3 regions of the Streptomyces sp. VNUA24 genome follow, and region 3 is predicted to be linked to each of the others. Evidence: riboswitches for the same ligand, from Rfam matches in the RefSeq annotation. Region 3 holds a riboswitch; each other region holds the start of a gene.

Region 1 (5,205 bases), 2.7 Mb from region 3:
GCGACCTCCGCCTCGTCGGCGGGGGCGGACGCGGGCATCCCGTCGGGGCCGATGCGGTCGTAGCGTACGGTGGCGATGAACTCGCCGCCGACCGTGGCGGCGAGCCCCACCCGGTCCACGAAGTCGTGGTGAGTGAAGCGGTGGACGTCCTTGGCGGACAGGCGAGGGTACGGCGCGAAGAAGCGGTAGTACTTCGACTCGTCCGAGACCTGCTCGTAGAAGCTGACCAGACGCTCGGCGTCATCGACGGTGATGGGCCTGATGCGTGCGGTGCCGCCGTCGCGCAGCACCACGTCGGCCTCCCAGTGGGCGGGGTACTCGTGCCGGTCCGACGAGGTCTGCATGGGCCCCAGAGTACGGCTCGCGTCCGGCTGTGGCGCGGGGCAGTCTGGGGAAGCACAACAGAAGCGCGAGAGCCGGTTCGTGGCCAGGCCGTGGGCCCGTTCCACTCCGTCGCGCCATATGGGAAACTGGTCTAGACAACCCGGTCCAGACCACTCTGCACCACCCGAGACACCTGAAGGGCAGCATCACATGGCTGAGCGCCGCGTCAACGTCGGCTGGGCCGAGGGCCTCCACGCCCGACCCGCATCCATCTTCGTCCGGGCCACCACGGCCTCCGGTATCCCCGTGACGATCGCCAAGGCCGACGGGAACCCCGTCAACGCGGCCTCCATGCTGGCGGTCCTGGGCCTCGGCGCCCAGGGCGGCGAGGAGATCGTGCTCGCCTCCGAGGCCGAGGGCGCGGACGCCGCGCTCGACCGTCTGGCCAAGCTCGTGGCCGAGGGACTGGAAGAACTCCCCGAGACGGTCTGAACCACCGGGCGACCGGCCGGCCCGAACGGAAAAAGGCCCTGAAAGGCCGGCCGTACACATGTGGAGGGCTCGTCCGATTTATCGGGCGGGCCCTTCGCCTTTTCGTTCCTTTTCCGTTCTGCGGGCAGCAGAAATAATGCCCCACGGAATTCTTGCCTCTTTGTATACGGCTTCCGTGTTAATGCCGCAGGCTCGGCGTGTTTACGGGGTGTTGCGAAGTCCTCACACGGTCCGGGCGGTCGGGCCCGCCGGCCCCGCCCGGAAATCGGAACCGGTGCGCGGCGGTGGCACGCTCGGTGTGCAGGGACGTGATCGTGCGGGCCCGGTCGCTGTCCCCGCGCGCGACGGCGTCCACGATCCCGCCGTGCTCCGCCCAGGACTCCACCGGGTCGGCGGGCGCCTCGACCGCGTACATCCACGCGATCTTGTGCCGCAGCTGGGCGAGTGTCGAGGTCAGGGCAGGGCTGCCGGACGCCTGTGCGAGCGTCTCGTGGAACCAGCCGCCCAGGGAGCGCAGATCCTCGCTGGTGCCCCTCCTGGCCCGCTCCTGGCCCAGCCTGACGAGGCCGCGCAACACCTTGAGGTGCGCCTCCGTGCGGCGCTGGGCGGCCCTGGCGGCACCCAGCGGCTCCAGCAGCATGCGCATCTCCAGCAGGTCGGCAGCCTCCTGCTCGGTCGGCTCGGCGACGCACGCGCCCGCGTGGCGCCGGGTCACCACGAAGCCCTCGGCCTCCAGCGTGCGCAGCGCCTCACGGACGGGGACCCGGCTGACGCCGTACCGGCGGGCGAGCAGTTCCTCGGTGAGGCGGCTGCCGCGCTCGTAGACACCCGCGACGATGTCGTCCCGGATCGCCGTGCATACCGAATGCGCCGGAATACGCATGACCGACCTCCGCCTTAATCCCCGTGAAACGTCGATGATTGACGCGTGTTCCAGCGACTCTATTGCAGCGGGACGGAATTTCCGATGGCGGACCGGAATCCAGGGATATTTTTTGGACAGGAGGCGCGCCACAAGAGGTTCACGCAACGCGAAAGGCCCCGGCTCGTGAGCCGGGGCCTTCGAAGGCGTGGAGCGAGGTGTCAGACGTTCACACCGTGCGCGCGCAGGTAGGAGACGGGGTCCATGTCCGAGCCGTACTCGGCCGTGGTGCGGGCCTCGAAGTGCAGGTGCGGGCCGGTGACGTTGCCGGTCGCCCCGGAGAGGCCGATCTGCTGGCCGGGGGTGACCGTCTGGCCGACGGAGACGCCGATGGACGACAGGTGGCCGTACTGGGTGTACGTGCCGTCGGTCATGCGGATGACGATGTTGTTGCCGTAGGCGCCGCCCCAGCCCGCCTCCACGACGGTGCCGGAGCCGACCGCCAGGACGGCCGTGCCGGTGGCGGCGTGGAAGTCGACGCCGGTGTGGCTGCCGGAGGACCAGACGGCGCCGCCGGCCTTGTAGCCGGTGGAGATGTAGGAGCCGGTGATCGGCGAGACGTAGGTGTTGAGGCGCTCGCGCTCGGCCGCACGGGCGGCGCGGGCCTTGATCTCCTCGCGCTCCTTGGCGGCGGCACGCTCCTGCTCGGCCTTCTCGGCGGCGGCCTTGCGGGCCTCCTCCTGCGCCTTCTTCTTGACCTCGGCGACCTCGGCGGCCTGCTGCTGGGCGGCGGCCTGTGCGTCGACCTGGTCGGCGACCGTGTCACCGAGGACGATGACCTGGTTCAGGCCGGTCTGCTCGACGGCGGGCTCCTCCGCGGCGAGCGCGGGGCCGGCCAGGGTGCCGATGACGCCGGTGGTGGTGAGAGCGGCGACGCCCACGTTCCTCGTGGTCGTGCGCGACACACGGCCGGGACGGCGGTGCTTGCCAGGGGCGCGGGTGAACGCCATGAAGTGGCTGGTCCTTTCCTTCCTTCTCGCCTACCGGGTTAGCTGACGGGTTCGGAGCAGGAAGGTCTCCTACGGCTGCCCCCCGTTTCGCGTGGCTCGCGAAGGGCACCCGATTCACCCCAGGGACTTCGGTGGGTCCCCGGCTCCCCAGGCTCGCGCCTCGGGACTCGGCGATGACTGTCCGGTGCCGCGGCTGCGGCGAACATCTGACGAACAGCCGGACCGACGCTAAGTGGGCCGTCTTCGAAATAACAAACGGATCACAGGATTTGTTAACTACGCCACAGGTCAGACACACAACCTCCGCCATCAAACGGACAAAAGTGGGCCCTGGTGACTCTTCCGTCACCAGGGCCTCACTCGTGCGTGTCCTGCCGTCCGGTATCTCCCCGGTTCCCTACTCGGCGGGTACGACGGTGACTTCGCCGATTCCGAGGGCCCTGACCGGCTCCTCGATCTGCGCGGCGTCCCCGACGAGGACCGTCACGAGGCGGTCCACCGGGAAGGCGTTCACGACGGCCGCGGTGGCCTCCACCGTGCCCGTGGCGGCGAGTTGGCGGTACAGCGTCGACTGGTAGTCGTCCGGCAGGTACTGCTCGACCTGGTCGGCCAGCGTGCCCGCCACGGCCGCGGCCGTCTCGAACTTGAGGGGGGCGACCCCGACGAGGTTCTGCACGGCCACATCGCGCTCGGCGTCGGTCAGCCCCTCGGCGGCCAGGGTGCGCAGCACCGTCCACAGATCGTCCAGCGCCGGGCCGGTGTTGGGCGTGTCGACGGAGCCGCTGATGGCGAGCATCGCCGTGCCCGAGCCGTCCGGGGCGGAGCGCAGCACCTGGCCGAACGCGCGCACGCCGTAGGTGTATCCCTTCTCCTCCCGCAGGACGCGGTCCAGCCGGGAGGTGAGGGTGCCGCCGAGGCAGTAGGTGCCGAGCACCTGGGCCGGCCACACACGGTCGTGCCGGTCGGCGCCCACCCGGCCGATGAGCAACTGGGTCTGCACGGAGCCCGGGCGGTCCACGATGATCACGCGCCCGGTGTCGTCGGCGGTCACCGCCGGAACGACGCTGGGCTTGGCAGGGGAGCCGGTCCAGGCGCCCAGGGTGTCCCCCAGCAGCGTGCCGAGGTCGACCCCGGTGAGGTCGCCGACGACCACGGCGGTGGCCGTCGCGGGGCGCACGTGCCGCTCGTAGAAGGCGCGTACGGCCGCGGAGTCGATGCCCTCCACGGTCTCCTCGGTGCCCTGGCGGGGCCGCGACATGCGGGACTCGGCCGGGAACAGCTGCCGGGAGAGCTCCTTGGCGGCCCGCCGGCCCGGGTTGGCGGTCTCGTGCGGGATCTCGTCGAGCCGGTTGGCCACCAGACGCTCGATCTCGCCGTCGTCGAACGCGGGAGCCCGCAGGGCGTCCGCGAGCAGCCCCAGGGCCTTCTCCAGCCGCGACACGGGCACTTCGAGGGACAGGCGTACGCCCGCGTGGTCGGCGTGCGAGTCGAGGGTGGCGCCGCAGCGCTCCAGCTCGGCCGCGAACTCCTCGGCCGTGTGCTTGTCGGTGCCCTCGGAGAACGCCCTGGTCATGATGGTGGCGACGCCGTCGAGGCCGGCCGGCTCCGCGTCCAGGGGCGCGTCGAGGACGACCTCGACGGCGACGACCTGCTGGCCGGGGCGGTGGCAGTGCAGCACGGTCAGGCCGTTGGGCAGAGTGCCGCGCTCGGGCGCGGGGAACGCCCAGGGGCGGGCGTCGCCCGCCTGGGGCTGCGGGTGGAACTCCATGCTCGCGAGCTCGGTCACTTCGCCGACTCCTCGTTCTCGTCGGTGGTCTCGACGGCCTCCGTCTCGGCGGCCGCCTCTTCGGCGTCGTCTTCGGCGTCCTCCTCGCCGGCGACGGGCTCGTACACGAGCACCGCCCGGTTGTCGGGCCGCAGGCGGGCCTTGGCGATCTCCTGGACCTCGTCGGCCGTCACCTCCAGGACCCGGTCGACGGCGGTGAGGGCGAGCTTCGGGTCGCCGAACAGGACCGCGTAGCGGCACAGTTCGTCGGCGCGGCCCGCGACCGTGCCGAGCCGGTCCAGCCACTCGCGCTCCAACTGGGCCTGGGCGCGCTCCATCTCCTCGGCCGTGGGGCCCTCCGCGGCGAACCGGGCCAGCTCCTCGTCGACGGCGGCCTCGATGACCGGCACCTCGACGTCGCCGGAGGTCTTCACGTCCATCCACGCCATGGAGGGCGCCCCGGCCAGCCGCAGCAGGCCGAAGCCGGCCGTCACGGCCGTACGGTCGCGGCGCACGAGCCGGTTGTAGAGGCGGGAGGACTCGCCGCCGCCGAGGATGGTCAGCGCCAGGTCGGCGGCGTCGCACGCGCGGGTGCCGTCCTCCGGCAGCCGGTAGGCGGCCATCAACGCGCGCGCGGGCACGTTCTCCTCGACCACCTCGCGCAGCTGCTCGCCCATGACGTCGGGCAGCGCGCCGTCACGGGGCGCGGGCTTGCCGTCGTACGCGGGGATCGAGCCGAAGTACTTCTCCAC
Region 2 (5,205 bases), 1.3 Mb from region 3:
GTGGCCCGCGGCGGGGCTAACCGGCCCGGTGCACCACCGCGTCGCACAGTTCCACCAGGGCCGCCTTCGCGTCGCACTCCGGGAGCGGTGCCAGGGCGGACCGGGCCTCCTCGGCGTAGCGGACCGTGTCGCGGCGGGCCTGCTCCAGCGCGGGGTGGACGCGGAGGCGGGACAGGGCCTCGGCGAGGCGGGCGTCGTCGGTCAGGTCGGAGTCGAGCAGCTCGCACAGGGCGATGTCGTCCGGCAGCCCCAGCCGCCCCGCCCGCTCGCGCAGCCGCAGCACCGGCATGGTCGGCACGTGCTCGCGGAGGTCCGTGCCGGGCGTCTTGCCGGACTCGTGGGAGTCGGAGGCGACGTCGAGGACGTCGTCCGCGAGCTGGAAGGCCACCCCGAGGCGCTCCCCGTACTGGGTCAGCACGTCGACCACGGTCTCGTCGGCGCCCGCCATCAGCGCGCCGAGCCGTCCGGCGACCGCGACCAGCGAGCCGGTCTTGCCGCCGAGCACGTCGAGGTAGTGGTCGATCGGGTCGCGCCCGTCGCGCGGCCCGGCGGTCTCCAGGATCTGCCCGGTGACCAGCCGCTCGAACGCCTCGGCCTGGATGCGGACGGCATCGGGACCGAGGTCGGCGAGGACGTGCGAGGCGCGGGCGAAGAGGAAGTCGCCGGTGAGGACGGCGAGGGAGTTGTCCCAGCGGGCGTTGGCGCTCGGCACGCCCCGGCGCACCTCGGCCTCGTCCATCACGTCGTCGTGGTACAGCGTGGCGAGATGGGTCAGCTCGACCACCACCGCCGAGGGCACGACACCCGGCGCGTAGGGGTCGCCGAACTGCGCCGCGAGCATCACCAGCAGCGGGCGGAACCGCTTGCCCCCCGCGCGCAGCAGATGCTGGGCGGCCTCCTGGATGAACGGGACCTCGCTCTTGGTCGCCTCCAGCAGACCCTCCTCGACGGCCGCCATTCCGGCCTGGACATCGGCTTCGAGAGCCTGGTCCCGCGCGCTCAGCCCGAACGGCTCGACGACGGTCACGAGGGTTCTCCTGTCTGCTGACGTCTGATGACGGTCACACGGTCGGTCTAGGTCGCTCTCACGGTCGATGACACGGTTTGTCGATCTGTCGCTGTCATCACCCGAGTCAGCGTATCCGGTCACCTTTCGATCACCGCGAGCGCCCACGGCTTCGCCTGGAGTGGTATGGGACCGCACTCCTCCCATTCTTGATCAACTCATACACGCCGATATCCATCGACGCGCGTGCCGCACCCGTCCGCGCCCACCCGCGCGCCCGCCCACGCCCGGGCCCGCACCCCTGCCCGCGCCCACCCGCGACGCGTACCCGTTCTCCCCCGCGGAAACGCCTCCGCGCCCCGACCGCACCTCCAGCCACACCTCCAGCCACACCTCCGGCCGGCACCCCCGCCGCCCCCGGCCCGCCCCGGACCCACCATCCCCTTCACCACACGTCCCGATTTCGCCCCTTTTGAACCTGCCCCTCCAGGTCCGAGTTGACCGATTTACCACTTACCGTCATTTCACCCGACTCCTCCCGTGAGTTGAGTCACCAGCCCTCTCCGGCCCGCCACGCGACGCCCGCCCGCCATGCCGTCGACTTTCCCTTTGCGGTAGGCAAGTTGAGCCAGGAGACGAAGAGCCGATCTTGGGTCGAATCGCAGCAAACTCAAGGTCAACTGGACCAAAGCGCCAAACCAGGACTTGTTCCGATCGTGTGCTCTCGCATACGTTCACACCTCGTCCGGACGGACCGCCGAATCCTGCCGCCGCCCCGGACTCCCCACCCATCACCACTCATCCACGCACGGCAGGAGCGGGGGACCCAGGTAAGCCGTCGGTCCGAAGAACCCCCTTCGGACCGGCTAGGGGTGAAGCCACGCGCAGTACGCCCAGCGGACGCCGCACGCACAGCGGCCGCCGGGACGACGTGCGAGGCCGGGCATCTCCAGCCCGAACCCGACAGCTCACCTCGCAGGCGACGGAGAGGAATTCAGCATGCCCGCACAAGGCAAACACCGTCGTCCCAGAAGCAACGCGCTGACCCGTGGCCTCCTCGCCGCCGGCACCGGCGGGGCCGCGCTGGCCCTTCCGCTCACGGTCGCCACGACCGCGAACGCCGCCGCCCCGGCCCAGGCCGCCGCCTCCGTGCAGTCGGCCCCGCAGGCCGCGCCCGCCGCGGTGGTGCCCAAGGCCACGACGTACACCGTGGTCTCCGGCGACACGCTCTCCTCCATCGCCCGCAAGCACCACACCAAGGGCGGCTGGCAGCAGCTGTACAAGAACAACCGCGCGGCCATCGGCGACAACCCGGCGCTGATCCGCCCGGGCCTGAAGCTGAAGCTGAACGGCACCAAGCCGGCCGCGGCCAAGAAGGCGTCGACCGCGTCCAAGACGTCCACGGCCACGCAGGCGTCGGCCAAGACCTACGCGAACAACCTCGACGGCTGGATCCGCGAGTCGCTGGACATCATGGCGCAGAAGGGGATCCCCGGCACGTACAACGGGATCTACCGCAACGTCATGCGCGAGTCCTCGGGCAACCCGCTGGCCATCAACAACTGGGACTCCAACGCCGCCGCGGGCACCCCGTCGAAGGGCCTCCTCCAGGTCATCGACCCGACGTTCGCCGCGTACCACGTGTCCGGCACCCCGTACGACCCGTACGACCCGGTCGCGAACATCACGGCGGCGTGCAACTACGCCGCCGACCGGTACGGCTCGATCGACAACGTCTTCGGCGCCTACTGAGCCCTGCGGCTCATCCGCTCCATCTGCTCCATCTGCTCCATCTGCTCCATCTGCTCCATCTGCTCCATCTGCTCCATCTGCTCCCCTGGGCCGGCGGGCCCAGGGGAACAGCCCGTTCACGGGAAGAGCCGCTCCAGCACCACCGCGATGCCGTCGTCCTCGTTGGAGAGGGTCACCTCGTCGGCGACGGCCTTGAGTTCGGGGTGGGCGTTGGCCATGGCGACCCCGTACGCGGCCCAGTCGAACATCGGGATGTCGTTGGGCATGTCGCCGAAGGCGATGGTCCGGTCCGCGGTCAGCCCGAGATGGTCGGCGGCCAGGGCGAGGCCCGTCGCCTTCGTGATGCCGCACGGCTGGAGTTCGACGGTGCCGGGCCCCGACATGGTGACCGTCGCCAGCGAGCCGACCGCCATCCGCGCCGCCGACGCCAACTCGTCGTCCGACAGATAGGGATGCCGCAGCAGCACCTTGCTGATCGGCTCGCACCACAGGTCGTCCCGGCGCGGCACCTGCACCGCGGGCAGCGTGGGGTGGGGCATGAGGTAGCCGGGCTCGATCAGGGTGAGGCCGTCGACGCCGTCCTGGTCGACGGCGGCGTACACCTGCCCGACCTCGGCCTCGATCTTGCCGAGCGCGGTCTCGGCGAGCTCGCGGTCCAGGGTGACGGACCAGAGCAGCCGGTCCGCGCCGTGGTCGTACAACTGCGCGCCCTGTCCGCACACCGCGAGCCCCCTGCCGCCGAGATCCTCCAGCAGTGGGCGCACTCTGGGCGCCGGCCGTCCTGTCACCACGAGGTGCCTGGCACCCGCCCCCGTGGCCCGCGCCAGCGCGGCGAGGGACCGGTCGGAGAGCGTGTCGTCATTGCGCAGGAGCGTTCCGTCCAGGTCAGTGGCGATGAGTGAATATGCGGTGGGAGCGGCCATGATCAGAGAATACGGATGCCACACCCCATCGGTTCGACGGTCGCCGGACGACGTCCGGCATCCCGGCCACCGCGACCGCCCCTCGCGTCAACACCCTTTGCCCGAACGGTAGTTCAGCCGACCTGTCTCGGCCTGCGGGTCCGGGCGCCGCCCGTCCGCCGATCCCGCGCACGCACCCCGCGACCGGCCCGCCGCACCCCCGCCGCCGGCGACCTCGCGCAGTTCCGTACGTCCGTACGTCCGTCCGTCGAGCCCTCGCGCCACGACCGGGCCGTTCCGGACGGCGGGCCGGGGCGTCGCCGTGGCCGGTTCCACGGGGGCGCGCCGACGGCCGCCACACCCCGGCCACGCGCCACCACACGCACCCGCGCGCCGGCCCCCCACCCCCGGATCTCGGCCCGCCCGAGTCCCCCGGGGGCCATCAAGGCGGAACCTTTCTCCCCTTCCACTCCCTTACCGGCACATTGCGCACTCTTCAGACACTCCCCGATCTTCGCACCGCCCCGTAACGTGTGCCGCGACCAGAGGAACGACGGAAAGCACGAGAGCGAGGCAGCACCCGATGCCCCCCTTCGATGTCCCCGAAGGCGATCCCTTCGACGTCCCCGAGGGCCACCCCTTCGGGCCGCACAACCTCCCCTACGGCGTCTTCTCCCCCGCCGGCTCCGACGCCCGTACGGTCGGCGTCCGCCTCGGCGACCACGTCCTGGACGCCGCCGCCGCGGCCCACGCCCTCGGCTCCCCGTACGCGGCGCTCCTGGCCCACCCCACGCTCAACCCCCTGCTGGCGGCGGGGCGCACCGCCTGGTCGGACCTCCGCCGGGCGCTGACCGCGTGGCTCACGGTGCCCTCGCACCGGGAGACGATCGCGCCGCACTTCCACGCGCTGTCCGGCGTACGTCTGCATCTGCCGTTCGAGGTGGCCGACTACGTCGACTTCTACGCCTCGGAGAACCACGCGCGGAACGTGGGCCGGATCTTCCGTCCCGACTCCCCGGACCCGCTGACCCCCAACTGGAAGCATCTGCCGATCGGTTACCACGGCCGGTCCGGCACGGTGGTCGTCTCCGGCACGGAGGTGGTACGGCCGTCCGGGCAGCGCAAGGCGCCCGCCGATCCGGCGCCCGTGTTCGGCCCGTCCGTACGCCTGGACATCGAGGCGGAGGTCGGGTTCGTGGTGGGCGTCCCCTCGGAGATGGGGCGGCCGGTGGGCCTGCGGGACTACCGCGACCACGTGTTCGGGCTCTGCCTGCTCAACGACTGGTCCGCCCGTGACCTGCAGGCGTGGGAGTACGTTCCGCTCGGTCCGTTCCTCGGCAAGTCCTTCGCGACGTCCGTCTCGGCGTGGATCACTCCGCTGGAGGCCCTGGACGAGGCGCGGGTGGCGCCGCCGGAGCGCACGCATCCGCTGCTGCCCTATCTGGACGACTCCGGGCCGGACGTCGACCTCGGGGGGTACGACCTGCGGATCAGCGTCGCGATCAACGGGCAGGTCGTCTCGGAGCCGCCGTTCTCCACGATGTA
Region 3 (5,205 bases):
TGGTCCGGCTGCACTCCGAGTGCCTGACCGGCGACGTCTTCGGTTCCGCACGCTGCGACTGCGGTCCGCAGCTGCGCGAGGCGGTGGAGCGGATCGCCGAACGCGGTGGCGTCCTCCTCTACCTCCGCCAGGAGGGCCGGGGCATCGGCCTCTACAACAAGCTCGACGCGTACGCCCTCCAGGACCAGGGGCTCGACACCTACGAGGCCAACGCGGCCCTCGGTCTGCCCGAGGACGCCCGCGACTACACGGCGGCGGCCCAGATGCTGGGTGCCCTCGGCATCGACGAGCTGGACCTGCTCTCGAACAACCCCGACAAGGCGCAGCAGCTCCGCGACCTCGGCGTGGGCGTCCGTCACCGCGTCCCCACCGGTGTCTTCACCACCGCCCACAACGTCCGCTACCTGCGCGCGAAGGTCCTCCAGACCCAGCACACGCTCCCCCTGCCGGAGCTGACGGGACTGACGGGACTGGCAGGAGTGACGGCGGGCTGACCCCGGCGAGGGTCGCTCCCCTGCCCTCCGTCAGAAGGGCCCTAGCCCACTCGGCCCCGCCGACTGGCCCCGCGCCCCGCCCACGGAAACCCTGTTTCCGTGGGCACGGAGAACGGATGGCGGGTGTGAGGGAGCCGGTCGGGCGGCGGTTCTCGTTCCTCCGTACGCTCACACGCGCCGTCCCGGCCCTGCTGATCACCGTCGGACTCTTCTACGACCACTTCACCCCGCGTGAGTTCACGGCGGTCCCCTTCTTCACCGCCGCGCCCCTGGTGGCGGCCCCGCTCTTCTCGCTGCACGGCACGGTGATCACCGGGATCGTCTCGATCTCCGGGGTCAGCGCCGTGCGCGGCTACTACGGCGACACGGGGCAGGTGGACGCGATCACCGAGATCGCCACGGTGGTCACCGTCGCCGTACTGGCCGTACTGATCAACCGTCTCGTCCGCCGCAGCGACGCCCGGCTCGCCACCGCCCGGGAGATCGCCGAGGCGGCGCAGCGGGCCGTCCTGCCGGTGCCGCAGGAGCGGATCGGCGGGCTGGAGATCGCCGCGCGGTACGAGGCCGCGCAGGCGGGGGCGTCGATCGGGGGCGATCTGTACGCGGTGCAGGACTCGCCCCACGGCGTACGGCTGATCGTGGGCGACGTGCGCGGCAAGGGGCTCGGCGCGGTGTCGGCGGTGGCGGTGCTGATCGGCGCGTTCCGGGAGGCGGCCGAGCAGGAGTCGACGCTCGAAGCGGTCGCCCAACGGCTGGAGCGGGCGCTGGCCCGGGAGGCGACCAGGCGGGAGGCCGCGCTGCGGGACGCGGCGGTGGAGTACGAGGGGTTCGTGACGGCCGTGCTGGCGGAGTTCCCGCACGGGGCCGGGCGCGCCCGGATCGTCAACCGGGGGCATCCCTCCCCCCTCCTGCTGCTCGCCGACGGCACCCTGTGCTCCCTGGACGCGCCGCGGCCGGCCCTCCCGCTGGGCATGGAGGACCTGGGCGCCTGGCCCGACCGCGCGGAGGAGGCCGGGTTTCCGCGGGGGGCCACGCTCCTGTTCCACACGGACGGGCTCTCGGAGGCGCGGGACGCGTGCGGTGTCTTCTACGATCCGATCGAACGTCTGTCCGGGCGGGTCTTCTCCGCGCCGCGCTCCCTGGTGACGACCCTGGCGGACGAGGTGCGCCGGCACACGGGGGACGGTACGACGGACGACATGGCCCTGCTGGCGGTCCGCCGGCCGTGACCGCGGGCGGGTGCGGGGCCGGTGACCGCCTCTATATCACCCAGCGTGGCTGTTCGACCGTTCTCCGTAGACGTGCTGATGTCCCGTCAGAACTTTTGTTACTCCTGAGGCAAGTCAACTCGCCCGTTTTAAACCCCTCATGACCCGTAAAGTCCAGCAGAGGGGCCGGAACGATCATTCAGAACAGCTTGGAATGGAGTACTCACGTCTATTAACGTTCGATAACGCAGCGCGGTCGTCCCAGCCGTCACAAGAGACGGCTCCGTGCTCACGCGCCGAATCCCGCAAGGGAACCGGGGAACCACCACCCTGGGGTGAATCGCACGGAGACCGTCGTGGCAGTCCGCACGACCGGTTTACGCGCGTAGGAGACCTTCCTGCTCCGAACCCGTCAGCTAACCCGGTAGGCGAGGAGGAAGGAAGGAGTACGCCCACGTGGCGTCGAACCGGTCCGCGACCGAAGCCCCAGTCGTGCCGAGCCAACGCGAAGGCGAGAGCCGGACGTTCGGCTACGGCAGCTACAACAGCGACAACGAGGGCCCCTGGCAGGAGTGGAATCCCAGCGAGGACACCCTGCGCCCCGCTCGCGGCCGGCACCGTGTCGCCAAGAAGACCGGTGTACTCGCCCGTGGCGGTCTCGGCCGCAGCTCCACCGTCCTCGGCGTCGGTGTCATAGCCGCCGTCAGCGGCGCCGGCATGGCCAGCGCGCAGTCCGGCAAGGCCCCGGTGTCCATCTCGATGCCCGACATGCCGAACGTCGGCTCGGTCTTCGAGGACGAGGCCGAGGAGCCGGAGCCCGAGGCGTCCAGGACGCCGCTCAGCAGCGCCGGCCTGACCCCCGCCGAGGCCCAGCAGGGCACCGCGGACGCCGGTGAGGCCCTGCGCGCCCGCATCATCGCCCAGGCCGAGTCCCAGCAGGACGCCTTCGACAAGGCCGCCGCCGAGGCCGCCCAGACCGCCGCCGCGGACAAGGCCGCCGAGCTGGCCGCCCAGGAGAAGAAGGAAGCCGAGGCCAAGGAGGCCGCCGCCAAGAAGAAGGCGGCGGAGGAGGCCGCGGCGAAGAAGGAGGCCGAGCGTCTGGCCTCCCTCGCCACGCAGTTCACGCTGCCCACCTCCTCCTACACCCTCACCTCCACCTTCGGCCAGGCCGGCCCCTACTGGTCCTCCGGCTACCACACCGGCCTCGACTTCGCCGCCCCGACCGGCACCCTGATCAAGGCCGTCGGCAGCGGCACGATCACCCAGGCCGGCTACGAGGGCTCCTACGGCTACAAGACCGTCCTCACCCTCGATGACGGCACCGAGATCTGGTACGCCCACCAGTCCTCCATCGGCGTCAGCGTCGGCCAGAAGGTCGCCACCGGCGACGTCATCGGCCGCGTGGGCGCCACCGGCAACGTGACCGGCGCCCACCTCCACATGGAGGTCCACACCGGCGGCTCGGCCAACGGCATCGACCCGGCGGCGTGGCTGCGCAGCAAGGGCCTGACCCCGTAGAGCGGTCGGACGACGAACGACGACGCCGCGTGGGTCCGTGAGGACCGCGCGGCGTTCGTCGTCCCCGGGACCGGCCTCCGCTCGGACGCCTCGCTCCCACGGCTTCACGCGGCGTTCACGCCAGGGCGGAATGCGGGCGTCCGCCGGGCTGGTTGAGGGATGACATGACTTCTCTTCGCAAGCTGGGCACGTCCGACATCGAGGTCTTCCCCCTCTCCCTCGGCGGCAACGTCTTCGGGTGGACGGCCGACGAGGCACAGTCCTTCGCCGTCCTCGACGCCTACACGGCCGCCGGGGGCAACTTCGTCGACACCGCCGACTCCTACTCGGCCTGGGTGGAGGGCCACACGGGCGGTGAGTCCGAGAGCATCATCGGCAGGTGGGTCAGGTCCCGGGGCAACCGGGACGACGTGGTCATCGCGACCAAGGTGAGCCAGCACCCCGAGTACCAGGGGCTGACGGCGGCCAACATCAAGGCCGCGGCCGACGCCTCCCTCGCCCGCCTCGGCACGGACCGCATCGACCTCTACTACACGCACTTCGACAAGCCCGAGGTGCCGGTGGAGGAGATCGTCACCGCCCTCGACGACCTGGTGAAGGCCGGCAAGGTGCGGGCGATCGCCGCGTCCAACATCACCCCCGAGCGTCTGAAGGCGTCCCTGGACTTCTCGGACGCCGAGGGCCTGGCCCGCTACGTGGCCGTCCAGCCGCACTACAACCTGGTCTCCCGGGACACCTACGAGGGCCCGCTGCAGACCGTCGCCGCCGACGCCGGCCTCTCCGCCGTCCCGTACTTCGCCCTCGCCAAGGGCTTCCTCACGGGCAAGTACCGCCCCGGCATCACGGTCGACAGCCCCCGGGCGGCCGGTGCCGGCGCCTATCTCGCGACTCCGGCCGGCACCCGCGTCCTCGCGGCCCTCGACGAGATCGCCGAAGCCCGTGGGGCCGCCCACGCCACCGTCGCCCTCGCCTGGCTCGCGGCCCAGCCGACCATCGCCGCGCCGATCGCCTCCGCGCGCAACCTCGACCAGCTCCCGGACCTGCTGGCCGTCGCCGACCTCACCCTCACCCCCGAGGAGCTGCGGCGCCTGACCGACGCGTCGGCGTAGCCCACACGGCCCCGGCGGCGGGTCCTAGGAGCGGTACGGGTTGTACCCGGGGTACGCGGCCACTCCGTAGGCCACCGGCTGGGGGTGGGGCCCGTACCCGCCGTACCCGCTGTATCCGGCGTACGCCCCGTACTCGTAGCCGTACCCGTGCCCATAGCCATAGCCATAGCCGTACCTGGGCTCGGCGTCCCGTCCGGCGTACCCCATCGCCGGGCGGGCCACCTCCCGCCGCCGCCACAGCTCGAACAGCAGCTCCCGCTCACGGAGCGCGAAGTCGCTCCCGGCGCGCCCCCGCAGGCCCCGGTGCCGGAGGAACGCCAGCCGTGTCGCGTACGCCTCGTACTCCGCCACCGACCGCGCCCCGGCCTTCCCGAAGTGATGGGCCGCGTACTCCCGCGCCACCCGCCTGGCCCGCATCGAGCCCAGCACGTACGGCTCGGGCGGGGTCAGCCAGCCCGCGGCCGCGTACGCCGGCAACGCCTCCCGCACGGTCCGCAGCTCCCGCTGCCGGGCCCAGATCACCCACCACGTCAGCAGTCCGAACGCCGGCACCATGAACCCCGCGTACACCGCGAAGAACCCGTACTCCCCGAAGGTCGCCGAGCCGTTCCACACCGAGTGCATCGCCATGGCGAGCAGCAGCCCGCTGAGCGGCACGAGGACGCGTCGACCCCGCTGCCAGTCGGCGGAGACCGCCGCCACCCCGAAGCCGATCCCCGTCAGCACGGTGAACAGCGGATGCGCGAACGGCGACATGATCACGCGCACGAAGAAGGTGGCCGCGGTGACCGACGCCAGCCCGGTCCCCCCGCTGAGCTGGTCGGTCCCGAAGGCGGTGCCCAGATAGAGGATGTTCTCGGTGAACGCGAAGCCGGT

The links. Region 3 has a riboswitch for cyclic di-AMP ahead of PYR72_RS26235 (M23 family metallopeptidase). Riboswitches for the same ligand answer to the same signal wherever they lie in the genome.
Region 1: it holds a riboswitch for cyclic di-AMP, as region 3 does, so the genes downstream of both, PYR72_RS14420 (M23 family metallopeptidase) here and PYR72_RS26235 (M23 family metallopeptidase) in region 3, are expected to answer to the same signal.
Region 2: it holds a riboswitch for cyclic di-AMP, as region 3 does, so the genes downstream of both, PYR72_RS20305 (LysM peptidoglycan-binding domain-containing protein) here and PYR72_RS26235 (M23 family metallopeptidase) in region 3, are expected to answer to the same signal.

What each region holds. Positions count from the first base shown of each region.
Region 1 is NZ_CP119143.1:3,459,324-3,464,528, forward strand. Features, by position in the region: gene PYR72_RS14405 (GNAT family N-acetyltransferase) at 1-344, opposite strand, end outside; gene PYR72_RS14410 (HPr family phosphocarrier protein) at 535-816, shown strand; gene PYR72_RS14415 (GntR family transcriptional regulator) at 995-1,699, opposite strand; gene PYR72_RS14420 (M23 family metallopeptidase) at 1,900-2,688, opposite strand; cyclic di-AMP (ydaO/yuaA leader) riboswitch at 2,702-2,871, opposite strand; gene PYR72_RS14425 (pitrilysin family protein) at 3,086-4,474, opposite strand; gene PYR72_RS14430 (pitrilysin family protein) at 4,471-5,205, opposite strand, start outside.
Region 2 is NZ_CP119143.1:4,797,770-4,802,974, forward strand. Features, by position in the region: gene PYR72_RS20300 (polyprenyl synthetase family protein) at 17-1,027, opposite strand; cyclic di-AMP (ydaO/yuaA leader) riboswitch at 1,796-2,001, shown strand; gene PYR72_RS20305 (LysM peptidoglycan-binding domain-containing protein) at 2,006-2,758, shown strand; gene PYR72_RS20310 (Cof-type HAD-IIB family hydrolase) at 2,875-3,681, opposite strand; gene fahA (fumarylacetoacetase) at 4,244-5,205, shown strand, end outside.
Region 3 is NZ_CP119143.1:6,121,488-6,126,692, forward strand. Features, by position in the region: gene ribA (GTP cyclohydrolase II) at 1-494, shown strand, start outside; gene PYR72_RS26230 (PP2C family protein-serine/threonine phosphatase) at 611-1,723, shown strand; cyclic di-AMP (ydaO/yuaA leader) riboswitch at 1,987-2,148, shown strand; gene PYR72_RS26235 (M23 family metallopeptidase) at 2,159-3,220, shown strand; gene PYR72_RS26240 (aldo/keto reductase) at 3,385-4,329, shown strand; gene PYR72_RS26245 (PrsW family intramembrane metalloprotease) at 4,354-5,205, opposite strand, start outside.